Regions from separate parts of the Neoundibacterium parvum genome, predicted to be linked through region 3. Evidence: predicted binding sites of a transcription regulator. Region 3 holds the regulator's gene; each other region holds the start of a gene.
What was found. Region 3 encodes LexA, which represses DNA repair genes until DNA is damaged. Its sites were predicted from a motif close to ACTGTATNNNNATACAGT; they were not measured.
Positions count from the first base shown of each region.

Region 1: a site for LexA is predicted at 1,576-1,593, ahead of EJN92_RS17785 (DNA topoisomerase IV subunit B). Genes of this name have one in related genera too.
Region 2: a site for LexA is predicted at 2,162-2,179, ahead of ruvA (Holliday junction branch migration protein RuvA). Genes of this name have one in related genera too.

Region 1 covers NZ_CP034464.1:4,073,510-4,077,920, forward strand. The annotation lists gene EJN92_RS17785 (DNA topoisomerase IV subunit B) at 1-1,399, opposite strand, end outside; gene EJN92_RS17790 (vWA domain-containing protein) at 1,617-2,786, opposite strand; gene EJN92_RS17795 (GNAT family N-acetyltransferase) at 2,802-3,392, opposite strand; gene rpsT (30S ribosomal protein S20) at 3,658-3,924, shown strand; gene EJN92_RS17805 (DUF192 domain-containing protein) at 4,084-4,411, opposite strand, start outside.
Region 2 covers NZ_CP034464.1:1,110,286-1,114,696, reverse strand. The annotation lists gene EJN92_RS04700 (YaiI/YqxD family protein) at 1-339, opposite strand, end outside; gene ruvB (Holliday junction branch migration DNA helicase RuvB) at 480-1,556, opposite strand; gene ruvA (Holliday junction branch migration protein RuvA) at 1,566-2,147, opposite strand; gene EJN92_RS04685 (TonB family protein) at 2,359-4,248, shown strand; gene EJN92_RS04680 (tRNA-uridine aminocarboxypropyltransferase) at 4,253-4,411, shown strand, end outside.
Region 3 covers NZ_CP034464.1:276,960-281,370, reverse strand. The annotation lists gene lon (endopeptidase La) at 1-2,123, shown strand, start outside; gene lexA (transcriptional repressor LexA) at 2,328-2,984, opposite strand; gene rpsF (30S ribosomal protein S6) at 3,245-3,613, shown strand; gene priB (primosomal replication protein N) at 3,643-3,957, shown strand; gene rpsR (30S ribosomal protein S18) at 3,967-4,251, shown strand; gene rplI (50S ribosomal protein L9) at 4,264-4,411, shown strand, end outside.

The DNA of each region.
Region 1 (4,411 bases), 1.1 Mb from region 3:
AATTTAACACTTTTCCGCGCAGCGGCAGTATCGCCTGAAATTCCTTATCACGCCCCATCTTGGCCGATCCGCCGGCTGAGTCACCTTCGACCAGAAATAATTCGTTGCGGGTGATATCGCTAGATTCGCAATCGGTCAGTTTGCCCGGCAATACGGCAACTCCGGAAGATTTTTTCTTCTCGACTTTTTGTAGTGAGCGAAGGCGGGATTGCGCTTGTTTGATGACTAGCTCAGCAAGTTTTTTGCCGTAATCAACATGCGAGTTGAGCCACAGTTCTAGCGGTGGTTTAGTGAAGCTCGATACCAATTTGACGGCGTCGCGCGAGTTCAGGCGCTCTTTGATCTGGCCCTGAAATTGCGGATCCAATACCTTAGCAGAGAGCACAAAAGAAACCCGTGCAAACACGTCTTCGGGTAATAGCTTAACGCCTTTTGGTAGCAGTGAATGCATCTCGACGAAGCCTTTGACCGCGCCATACAGACCTTCGCGCAAACCGGACTCGTGCGTGCCGCCGGCTGTGGTGGGAATCAGGTTGACGAAGGATTCGCGCACTACCGCGCCTTCTTCTGTCCATGCCACGACCCAGCTGGCGCCTTCGCCTTCGGCAAAACCATCGGTGTCGCCATTTGAGAATTGCTCGCCTTCAAACAAAGGTATCAGGGGTTCACCGTGCGAAGATTGCGCCAGCGACTCGGTCAGATAGCCTCGCAGACCCTGATCGTATTGCCAGGTCTGGCTCTCGCCGGTTTTTTCTATAGTCAGCGTGACTTTGACGCCCGGTAGTAAGACCGCCTTGGAGCGCAATAAACGCTGCAGCTCTAGTTGTGAAATATTCGGCGAATCAAAATACTTGGGGTCAGGCCAGATGCTAACGCGGGTGCCATTCTTTTTGTCGCCACGGGTCTGCGGCACGCTAGTTAAAGGCTCGATCACATCACCGTCGGCGAAAGTAAGCTTATGGATGCCGGCTTCGCGCCATACTGTGATTTCTAAGCGCTTGGAGAGGGCATTGGTGACCGATACGCCGACGCCATGCAAGCCGCCCGAAAACGCATAGGCGCCGCCTGAACCCTTGTCGAATTTTCCGCCCGCATGTAAGCGTGTGAAGACTATCTCTACGGTTGGAACTTGTTCCTCCGGATGCAGACCAACCGGAATACCGCGGCCGTCATCTTCGACAGTAATACTGCCATCGGCATTGACGGTGATGTGCATATTCTTGCAATGCCCACCCAGAGCCTCATCCGAGGCATTGTCGATCACCTCTTGAATAATGTGCAGGGGATTTTCGGTGCGGGTGTACATGCCAGGTCTTTGTTTGACCGGTTCCAGTCCCTTGAGGACACGGATGGATGATTCGCTATAGTCGGATGGGAGAGAAGTTTTTTTAGTGGCCATGCGATGAGTCTAAAAGAATTGGCAAAAATATTTTTTTAAATTATAGGGCTTAGCGACTGCTAACAAATGCAAACTGAAAAATCCAAAAAATATTTACTCAGTATGTTCAGTCCGGCATAGCGCAGTCGGTAAAATTTGCCTATTGTAGCCGTAATTGTTAGCTTTAGTTGGCTTTAGCTGATTTTATATACAGTGTATGCGCATTTGAGCGAGCGCTTTATTTGCTTAATAGACGCATGCCGCGTTCCAAACCCTCGATTGTCACTGGAAACATACGGTTATTCATAATTTGTCGTATCACCGAAACCGATTGCCGGTATTGCCATAAGCCTTCTGGCTCAGGATTGAGCCAGATGAATTTGGGAAAGCTAGAGGTGAAGCGTTGCAGCCAGGTGGCGCCAGCTTCTTCATTATTGTACTCAACCGAGCCGCCTGGTTGCAAAATTTCATAGGGACTCATGGTGGCGTCGCCGACAAAGATCACCTTGGTGTCGGGCGGGTATTTGCGCAAGACATCCCAGGTCGGAGATTTTTCCGCATGGCGGCGCTGGTTGTTCTTCCACAAATAATCGTAAACACAATTATGGAAGTAGAAAAATTCCATATTCTTAAATTCTGTTTTCGCGGCCGAAAACAACTCTTCGGTACGCGCAATATGGTCGTCCATGGTGCCGCCGACATCAAGCAGCATGAGGACCTTGATATTGTTTTTGCGCTCGGCCTGCATTTTGATATCCAGGTAGCCGGCATTATTTGCGGTCGCCTTGATCGTGGCGTCGAGGGCTAACTCTTCTTGTGCGCCAAGGCGCGCAAATTTGCGCAAACGCCGCAGTGCTACCTTGATGTTGCGTGTACCCAGTTCGCGCTCGGCATCGTAATCTTTATATGCCCTCGCTTCCCACACTTTGACCGCGGTGCGATTGCCGCCCTTGCCGCCTATGCGCACTCCCTCGGGATTGGTGCCGCCGTTGCCAAAAGGGGAGGTGCCGCCCGTGCCTATCCACTTGCTACCGCCTTCATGTCGCTCTTTTTGCTCCTTGAGTAGTTCTTGCAACCTGCCCATTAATTTGTCGTAACCGAATTTTTCCAAGGCGGCGCGCTGCTCGTCACTGAGTTCACGCAGCATGCGTTGGCTAAGCCATTCGAGCGGTATTTCGGGGTTTTTTTCAAAGATAGTTTCTATGCCTTTGAAATACAATCCGAAAGCGCGATCAAACTTATCGTAATGCGCTTCATCCTTGATCATGATGGTTCTGGAGAGGAAATAGAAATTGTCCATAGACATGCTGATCAGGCCTTTTTCCATGGCCTCTAGCAAGGTCAGAAACTCCTTGATGGAAACAGGAATTTTTGCATCTTTCAGGGTGAAGAAGAAATCGATTAGCACTTAAGGTCCTTCGAATTAAGGATATTGGTTGAGCATAAATTGCAAATTTTTCTTAACGCCCGGCCATTCATTTTGCAGGATGCTATACACCACCGTGTCGCGCACCCGCCCGTCTGGCAAAATGGTGTGATTGCGTAGCACTCCGTCGCGTTTTGCACCTAGTCGCTCGATCGCAGCCTGGGAGGCGCGATTAAACCAGTCGGTGCGAAATTCTACCGCGTTACAGGATAGCACCTCAAAGGCGTGACTTAATAAGAGCAGCTTGCACTCGGTATTGACCGCGCTTCTTTGCGCCCGTTTTGCATACCAAGTGTAGCCAATTTCCAAGCGCTTATTATTCTGGTCGATATTACAGTAGCGTGTGGAGCCTATAATTTCTCCGCTAAGCAGGCTACGTACCGCAAATGGAATCGCCTTTTCTTGTTTTTGCATTTCGAGCGCGGTGTCCAGCCATTGCTGGGTTTTCTCAAACGAGGGAACCGTAGTAAAGAATAGTTTCCACAGTTGCCCGTCATTTGCGGCAGCTTGAATGGCGCTTAAGTGATCATTTACCAATGGTTCCAGCCGCACGTGCGCCCCTGATAACGTGACTGAAGAAGGTGACATTTAAATCTCCAAAAAGAAAGCGTAAGGATTAAGTAATTAAGTTAGCGGCCTTATTTATAGTGTTATGGCATAAACTTGATGATTGTATCTGTGTCTTATACAACAGTTTAGCGGTGCTAAGAGCGTGCATTTTTACAAAAGTTCTCAGTCGCTTGCTAATGTAAATAAAAGAAGTTATACTGCAAAGCTGTAAAGAAATTATGCGGCGTGGCAATCTTGTGAGGTCACTTTGAACCCGTCGCTTTGACCACGTTTAGGAAATCTCATGGCAAATACCGCACAAGCACGCAAGCGTGCTCGTCAAGCAGTAAAACAAAACGCGCACAACTCTAGCCAGCGTTCGACTCTGCGTACAGCAATTAAAGCTGTTCGTAAGGCAATCGAAGCCGGTGACAAAGCTGCTGCAGCTGTTATCTATCAAAATTCGATCTCTACTGTAGATCGTATTGCTGATAAAAAAATCATCCACAAGAACAAAGCTGCTCGTCATAAGAGCCGTTTGTCTGCTGCGATTAAAGCATTGGCAGCTTAATAGATTTTTAAGCGAATTAGATAGGCACTGCGCCTGTTAAACGCTTGAGTTTAATCTTTAAGATGTAAAAAAGCCGCGATTTTTCGCGGCTTTTTTTTTGTTTGCTAAGACATGTAATGTGAAAGTGCGGGCGCTGATTGCATTGCCCGCAGCTTGCGATTATGGGCGTAGCGGTAATCCTTCGATTTTGCTGCCAGATTTAATATTTTTCTGCTTGAACCAACCCTGATTCATCTCCAAAGCATAGCGAACCACTTTTTTTGCGCAATGTGAGTCGGTGGTTTCAGGTTGCATATCTTCGATGTTGACAATTTTCCCCTCGGTGTCGATAAAAGCTACAGATAAAGGTATCAGAGTATTTTTCATCCACATGCAGACGCCAGCAGGTGCGCCAAAATCAAACACCATACCCTCATTGCTAGCTAGCTTGGTACGCATCATGAGACCTTGTTGGCGCTCGGCATCAGTTGCCGCAACTTCTGCATGA
Region 2 (4,411 bases), 830 kb from region 3:
TTCCATGAACTGACGCATGCTCAGGAACTCGCGAATATTCTCTGCGGTATAGAATGAGCCGCGCGGATTGAGTGCATAACCGCCCTTAGTTAAAACATCGGAGGCTAGCGGAATATCACCGGTAATCACCAGGTCACCGGCCTGCATCAGTCTGACGATTTCATTGTCGGCGACATCAAAACCAGCGGGCACTTGCAGCGCCTTAATCACGCGTGAAGGCGGGGTAGTCAGAAATTGATTGGCAACTAAGGTGGTGCTAATTTGCAGGCGTTCGGCAGCCTGAAACAAAATTTGTTTGATGACATTGGGGCAGGCATCGGCATCGACCCAGATTTGCATAGTAGACTTTCTGATCCGGCTTTAGGAATACTCCCCCTAAAATTATAAAGAAATAGCCATCTTGCGCATATGAATAGCTGGCTCTAAAAATATACTCAGGTGGAGTATATTAAGGTGGAGTAGATGTTAGTGAGATTGACTTACAAATCCAGCGTATTCCACAACTCACCATTCGGCCCGGTTCTGGGTGCCGTAATGCCGAAGTGGGCGTAGGCGCTAGGGGTGGCGATGCGACCGCGTGGTGTGCGTTGCAAATAGCCCTGTTGTATCAGATAGGGTTCCAGCACATCTTCTATGGTGTCGCGCTCTTCACCGATGGCGGCTGCCACATTATCTAAACCGACCGGGCCACCGCCAAATTTAAACAAGATCGCTTCCAGCAGTTTTCTATCCATCAGATCAAAACCTACCGCATCGACGTCCAGCATGATCAGGGCCGCATCGGCGGCCTCTTTGCTAATTTCGCCATTGCCCTTAACCTCGGCGTAATCGCGCACCCGGCGCAACAGGCGATTCGCGATACGCGGCGTGCCGCGCGCGCGTTTGGCGATTTCACGTGCGCCGTCCGGCTGTATCGGCACGCCTAGCAAGGCGGCTGAGCGCGTGACGATCTTGGTAAGCTCGTCCGCCGTATAAAACTCTAATCTGGCAACGATGCCAAAACGATCGCGCAAAGGATTGGTCAACATACCGGCGCGGGTGGTGGCCCCCACCAGTGTGAAGGGCTGCAGATCGAGTTTGACCGAGCGCGCTGCGGGACCTTCACCTATCATGATGTCGATCTGATAGTCTTCCAGCGCAGGATATAAAATCTCTTCGACTACCGGTGATAGCCTATGAATCTCATCGATGAACAAGACGTCATTCGCTTCCAGATTGGTCAGTAGCGCTGCCAGGTCGCCGGCGCGCTCTAGTACCGGCCCCGAGGTCTGGCGCAGATTAACACCCATTTCACGGGCGATGATGTGAGCCAGCGTGGTTTTACCCAAACCAGGCGGGCCGAACAATAAGGTGTGATCGAGTGCTTCGCTACGCTTCTTGGCGGCACTGATAAAAATCTCTAGCTGGCCACGAATTTTTTCCTGTCCTACGTATTCATCGAGCTGCTTAGGGCGCAAGGCGCGTTCTATCGCCTCTTCTTGCGGTGACGAGGGCGTGGCTGAAATGATACGGGTTTCGCTGACTGCGGAAGAAAAATTATCGGTTTGTATGCTCATGGCTATGGTTTACGCTTTAGACAGCGATTTAAGTGCCAGCTTGATGCCATCCGAGACGCCAGAACCAGCCGGCACCGACTTCATTGCCAGCAAGGCTTCTTTGTCGGAATAGCCGAGTGCCAGCAAGGCATTGAGGATATCCGAACTATGGTCGCCAGCGGCAATCGCTGCGCTAGCAGCACCCAGGTCTGCACCCAATTTACCTTTTAACTCGAGTAGCAAGCGCTCGGCCGTTTTTTTACCTATGCCTGGCACGCGGGTCAGGCGTCCGGCTTCCTGCAAGGTAATCGCTTGCGCCAGATCGGCCACCGACATGCCAGATAAAATCGCCAGCGCAGTACGCGAACCGACGCCGCTAATTTTGATTAACTGGCGAAAGGTGGCGCGCTCTTCTGAGCTGCCAAAACCAAACAAAACATGCGCGTCTTCGCGTATCGCCAGATGGGTGAGTAGTATGACTTTTTCACCTAATGCTGGCAGATTGTAAAACGTACTCATGGGGACATCGATTTCATAGCCCACGCCCTGGCAATCAACCAATAATTGCGGGGGATTTTTTTCAATGAGGATGCCTGCGATGCGACCTATCATGAGTCTGCTCTCATACTGTATGAATAAGCAGTGATAGTAACCGATTCTGACACGCTTGACGAGTAGTGCAGGCGCTCAGCGCTTGCATATTCTGCCGATAAGTCAGGCCGATAAGTAGGCTGAGAGGAGCACGCTAGGCTAACTTAGTGAAAACTGAGGTTCACATGCGATAATGCGCGCGGACAAACTCTCATTGCTTACCATTACTTGCATGCGTTTTACTACAGGATCGACCCCGGCTGTCACTAAGGATATTGCGAATAGGCGCCTGTTCATAGGCGTGTTGTTGTCGCTACTTTGTCATGCGCTGCTCTTGTCTTTGCAGTTTGGTATTCCAGGTTTAGGTTTGCCGGGACTGGCAACTCCCTGGAGCGAGCGCCGTCTAGACTTGCCGCCGCCAGATCTACCAATACAGCTGGCTTTGCCAGCGCCTCAGCCTGAGGAGGCGGTTGCCGCGGCGCCCCCCATATTGGCAGCGCCTAAACCTGAGCAAATTTCTGGAATGCAGTTGATGGCAATGCCGCTTCCTGTTGTGCCTGCCCCTGCGGTGAGCAAGGCTGTGCAAAAACCGAAAAAACAGAAAAAAAATAAGACGGTCGAGCAGATTAGTGCGCTGGCTTTACCTGTGCTGCCTTTACCTGTGCTGCCTACACCAGCGGCGGCGCGGGACGCGGTCGAGACCCCCGTGCGAGTTATCGCTCAAGATCAAAAAACTGAGGATAGTTTTGTCGTGCCGGCGGCTAGCCCAGAAGAGCCAGAACATAAAGCAAGTGACAGCAAGATCGCCAAACAAAAAGAAGAGGCGATCTTGGCACTGGTAGAAGAAAAAAATGCTGAATTAGAGGCGCAAGCAGCCCAGGCGCAACTGGCCGAATTAGCGCTCAACAGAGAAAAAGAAGCAAATCTAAAGCAAGCCTTGATCGACGCAGAAGCGCAAGCTCTGCGTGATGCACAGGCGCAGCAGTTGGCGCTGAAGAGCGCGCAATTAATGCAACAAAAAGCGCAACAAAAAGCAGAGCAAAAAGCCGAAGCCTTAAAGCAGCAGCAAGAGGCGGTAGTCGCGGAGCAGTCTTTGCAAAAGAAAAAAATAGCGAAAAAGCAGGAAGATGATGCGCGTCAATTGGCACAGGAAAATGCAGAAAAAGTCGCCCAGAAAAACGCTCAAAACGCCGCTGCACTCGCAGCTCAGAAACAGGAACAATTAATGCAGCGCAAACATCAGGAGGCGCAGGCAAAAGAGCATCAATTGACGCTCGATCTAGAAGCTAAAAAAGCTTTGGAAGAGCAATTAAAGCAGCAACAAATCCAGCAACAAATCCAGCAAGCACAATTGCGGCAGCAACAACAAGAATTGAAAACGCAAAAGCAGGCAGAACAAAAACTAGCAGAGCAAAAACTAGCAGAGCAAAAACTAGCAGAGCAAAAACTAGCAGAGCAAAAACTAGCAGAACAAAAACTAGCAGAGCAAAAACTAGCAGAACAAAAACTAGCAGAGCAAAAACTAGTTGAGCAAAGGGGGCGTGAGCGCGCACTCAATGATGCTGCAGTTGCCGCAGCGGGCAAGGCAGCAAGTCAAGCTAAGGCCAATGATGATGCATTCGGTGGACCAGGAAAGCTTGACGGTGTGGCGCGCGCTAAGGATATCTTTAGTAGTGAGCTGGCCAGTCGCGCCAGAGAGCAATTGCGCGGTATGGACGTATTGCGTGGTACGCCACCCGTGCCGCGCAGCCAGCAAGATGATCGGCGACGCAGCCTTTTTGGCAGTATAGAAAGAGAAATTCCCTTGCGCATGTACGTAGATGGATGGCGTCAAAAAGTCGAGCGCAATGGCAATTTAAACTATTCGCAAACTGCGAAAGATAAAGCCCGTGGCGACCCTGTGGTGGTGGTCGCGCTACGCAGCGATGGCAGCGTCGAGGATGTGACTATTATTCGCTCCAGTGGGCGGGCCGATTTAGATGAGGCGGTCAAACGTATCGTGCGGGTGAATGCTCCCTACGCAGCTTTCCCGCCGAATATTGCAGCGAAATACGATGTGATAGAAATCCGACGAATCTGGAATTTTGATGAAACTCTAAAAATTCTGGAAGAATTGCGTTAAATCTATGAGTTTGACTTCGCAACTACCGACTAGCCGCAGAGAAATTTGCACGCGCTGCCTGCGTCCAGTGAGTGCCTGTATCTGTCAGTGGATCACCGCGACGTCCTCTAAGGTTGAACTCATCATCTTGCAGCATCCGCTGGAGCAGCACCATGCCAAAGGC
Region 3 (4,411 bases):
TGCAACGTGCGCGGATTCATAAAATCACAGAGACCGAATCGCACTTTACCGCGGATTTAACACCGGTTGAAACCGAAGTTGGCGATGATAGCGAAATCGAAGGAATGCGCCGGGCTATAGTCCAGCAATTCGATCAATACGTTAAATTAAACAAAAAAATTCCTCCTGAAATTCTGGCATCTTTGTCCGGGATTGACGATGCTGGGCGCTTAGGCGATACCATTGCGGCGCATCTGCCTTTGAAGCTAGAGCAGAAGCAAGTGATACTGGAGATCTTCAGTGTCGCAAAACGTCTTGAGCATTTGCTGGGGCAGTTGGAGGGCGAGCTAGATATCTTGCAGGTCGAGAAGCGCATCCGTGGGCGTGTTAAGCGCCAGATGGAAAAGTCGCAGCGTGAGTACTATTTGAATGAGCAAGTAAAGGCGATTCAAAAAGAGCTGGGCGAAGGCGAAGAGGGCGCGGATATTGATGAACTCGAGAAAAAAATTGTTGCTGCGAAAATGCCTAAAGAGGCGCGCGATAAGGCGATGAATGAGTTGAAAAAACTCAAAATGATGTCGCCCATGTCGGCTGAAGCGACCGTGGTGCGTAACTACATAGACACCGTCGTGAATTTGCCTTGGAAGAAAAAATCGAAGGTGAACAATGATTTAACCAATGCTGAAAAAGTATTGGAAGACGATCATTACGGTCTGGATAAGGTTAAAGAACGCATCTTGGAGTATCTCGCCGTACAACAGCGCGTCGACAAGTTAAAAGCACCGATACTTTGTTTCGTCGGCCCTCCAGGTGTCGGTAAAACTTCTTTGGGGCAATCTATTGCCCGTGCTACCAATCGTAAATTCGTGCGTATGGCGTTAGGTGGCGTTAGAGATGAGGCCGAGATCCGTGGACATCGCCGCACCTATATCGGCTCTATGCCAGGCAAAATTTTACAAAGCTTGGCGAAGGTCGGGGTGCGCAATCCTTTATTCTTGCTCGATGAAGTCGATAAGATGGGGGCTGATTTCCGCGGTGATCCATCCTCCGCTTTGTTGGAGGTCTTGGATCCTGAGCAGAATCATACTTTCTCGGATCATTACATCGAGGTCGATTTTGATTTGTCAGATGTGATGTTTGTGGCTACGTCCAACTCTTACAATATTCCTGCGGCTTTATTGGATAGGATGGAAGTGATACGTTTGTCCGGTTACACTGAGGATGAAAAGACCAGTATCGCGCAGCGTTATTTATTGCCTAAGCAGATCAAAAATAACGGTTTGAAGGAAGAAGAGATTACGATCGCAGAAACAGCGATCCGCGACATCATTCGTTATTACACGCGTGAAGCTGGCGTGCGTTCGCTAGAGCGCGAAATCTCCAAGATCTGCCGCAAGGTCGTGAAGATGTTGCTGCTCAAAAAGACCGAAAAGAAGGCGACTATCAATTCGAAAAATATCGACAAATACCTCGGTGTGCGTCGTTATGATTTCGGGGTGGCGGTCAAAGATAATCAGGTCGGTCAAGTGGTTGGCTTGGCGTGGACTGAGGTTGGTGGCGATTTATTGACCATAGAGGCGGTAGCGATGCCTGGTAAGGGCGGCGTGATACGCACCGGTACATTGGGTGATGTCATGAAAGAGTCGATCGAGGCTGCTCGCACGGTGGTGCGTAGCCGTGCTAAGCGCCTGGGTATTAAAGCCGACGTGTTTGAGAAGAGTGATATCCATATCCACGTTCCCGAAGGTGCAACGCCGAAGGATGGTCCTTCAGCGGGTATAGCTATGACTACCGCTTTGGTCTCTATCTTTACAGGCATACCAGTACGGGCTGATGTGGCGATGACGGGTGAAATTACCCTGAGAGGTGAAGTTTTGCCTATTGGTGGGCTAAAAGAGAAGTTACTGGCAGCGCATCGCGGCGGCATCAAGACAGTGCTAATACCTGAGGAAAATGCGAAAGATTTGACCGATATTCCGGACAACGTTAAAAATAAACTGGAAATTATCCCGGTGCGTTGGATTGATAAAGTCTTGGAAATTGCCTTGGAGCGTCAACCTGTTGCCTTGACGGATGAGGATGTCGCACTTGCTGCGACTGCGAAACCAGATGCGGCGATCGAGGCTTCGGCCATTAAACACTGATGTGATGTTGGGCCAGTTGCTTTATTGCAGCTGGCATCAATTTAAAAAAACGCCCGATAAATTCTCGGGCGTTTTTTTATGGGCATGCTTCTATTTGGTGGCTGGCGATTTTTAAACAGCCATGCTCAGCGCGCAGTATCCATGCGGCTTCCAGGCAAGCTAGGCTGGAAGCCGCATGGATACTGCGTCTTGGCGCCTTGCTTGTTACGACCAGCTGCGTAATAAGCCAACCGCCAATCCTTCGAGTGAGAAGTCGGTTTCGGTGTCGCTCACTTTGATAATTGGATAGTCTGGATTTTCTGGGATTAATTCTATGCCGGCGCTGGTTTTTTTGTAGCGTTTTACTGTCACATCGTCGCCTAGTCTCGCAACTACGATTTGTCCGTTACGCGCCGTATCAGATTTTTTTACTGCCAATAGATCGCCATCCAAAATGCCAGCGTCACGCATCGACAGACCGCGTACTTTTAGTAGAAAATCCGGTTTGGCAGAAAACAGTGCAGGATCCACGTTATAGGTGGCCTCTACATGTTCGGTCGCTAGGATGGGTGACCCTGCAGCTACTCTGCCAACCAAGGGTAAGCTCAATTGCATCAGCGCAGGATGCGGCAATGCCATTTGTATTCCTGGCATGTGGCTGGATAACTCGGATTCTAATAGGCGTATGCCGCGCGAGGTACCGGCTGCGATTTCGATGACGCCTTTGCGCGCCAGTGCCTGCAAGTGTTCTTCGGCCGCATTGGTCGAGCGAAATCCAAGTTCTGTTGCGATTTCTGCGCGGGTTGGGGGGAAGCCTGTGTTTTGTATGGCATCCTTGATCAGGTTGAGAATCTGCTCTTGGCGGGCGGTCAGTTTCAGCATGGTGGTTCTTTCAATTAGCTGTATGTATATGCAGACTGTATTTTTATACAGTGAAGTCACTTATGCAAGGAAAACCTGCAAAAAATATGGAATAAGTGATTTGACTGCTATTTCATTTGTGCACGCGGCAACCGAGTCGCTTTTGCTCCTAGAACTAATTGTGCAAAGCTTGAAAATCGGTTACTATTGTCGGCTTTCCTCTTCCCGCACTCGTCTTGACGCCGAGGCGGGCATCTTTTTATTGTCCACAAGGAGAATATATGCGTCATTATGAAATAGTATTTATCGTACACCCTGATCAAAGCGAGCAAGTGCCTGCAATGATCGAACGCTACAAAGCTAGCGTTACTACACGTGGTGGTCAAATCCATCGCGTGGAAGACTGGGGTCGCCGTCAACTGGCTTACGTCGTTCAAAAATTGGCTAAAGCTCACTATGTTTGCATGAACATAGAGTGCGATGCTGAGACTTTGCTTGAGTTGGAAACAGCATTCAAATTTAACGATGCCGTTCTGCGTCACCTCACAGTTAAACTGAAAAAAGCTGAAACAGCGCCATCTCCAATGATGAAAGCAGTTCAGAAAGAAGATGCAGCTAAGACGCAACGCGTTGAAGCACCTGCAGCTTAATAGTTTTAACGAAGGACGCGTAATTATTTGTGAATGAGCTTAAAGTCGTCGCTAGCATTGCAGAAAAATCAGCGCTGCGTTATACACCAGCCGGAATTCCGATAGCAACTGCAGTACTGATGCATTACTCTAAGCAAGAACAGGCGAGCACCCAGCGCCAGGTTGAATTTGAAATCACTGCAATCGCTGCAGGTACGATTTCTAAGCGATTCCTGGAAATACAATTGGGAGTCACGATGTTATTCACGGGTTTTTTAGCGCGTAAAAATCGCAACAGCAAAAGTCTCGTTTTTCATATCACTGATTTTCAGGAAAATGAGTTCGAGACACCTTTACTAGATTAGGAGCCTAAAATGGCATTCGGTAAAAAATTTGATAAAAGCAAACTGAAGCAAAAGCGTCAGCAACAAAATCCTTTGTTCAAGCGCAAGAAGTTTTGCCGCTTTTCAGCAGGACACGTAGCTGCAGTTGATTATAAAGACATCGATACACTGAAAGACTTCGTGCAAGAAAACGGCAAAATCATGCCAGCACGTTTGACTGGCACTGTAGCCTTGTACCAACGTCAAGTTGATACAGCGATCAAGCGTGCACGCTACCTCGCGTTGCTGCCGTACACTGATCTGCATACAGCGTAATAGGAGAAGAATATGCAAATTATTTTGATGGATAAAGTCGTTAATCTCGGCAATCTGGGTGATGTAGTTCGTGTTAAAGATGGTTATGCACGTAACTTTTTGATTCCACAACGTATGGCTCGCCGTGCAACTGCAGCCGCAATCGCTGAATTCGAAGCGA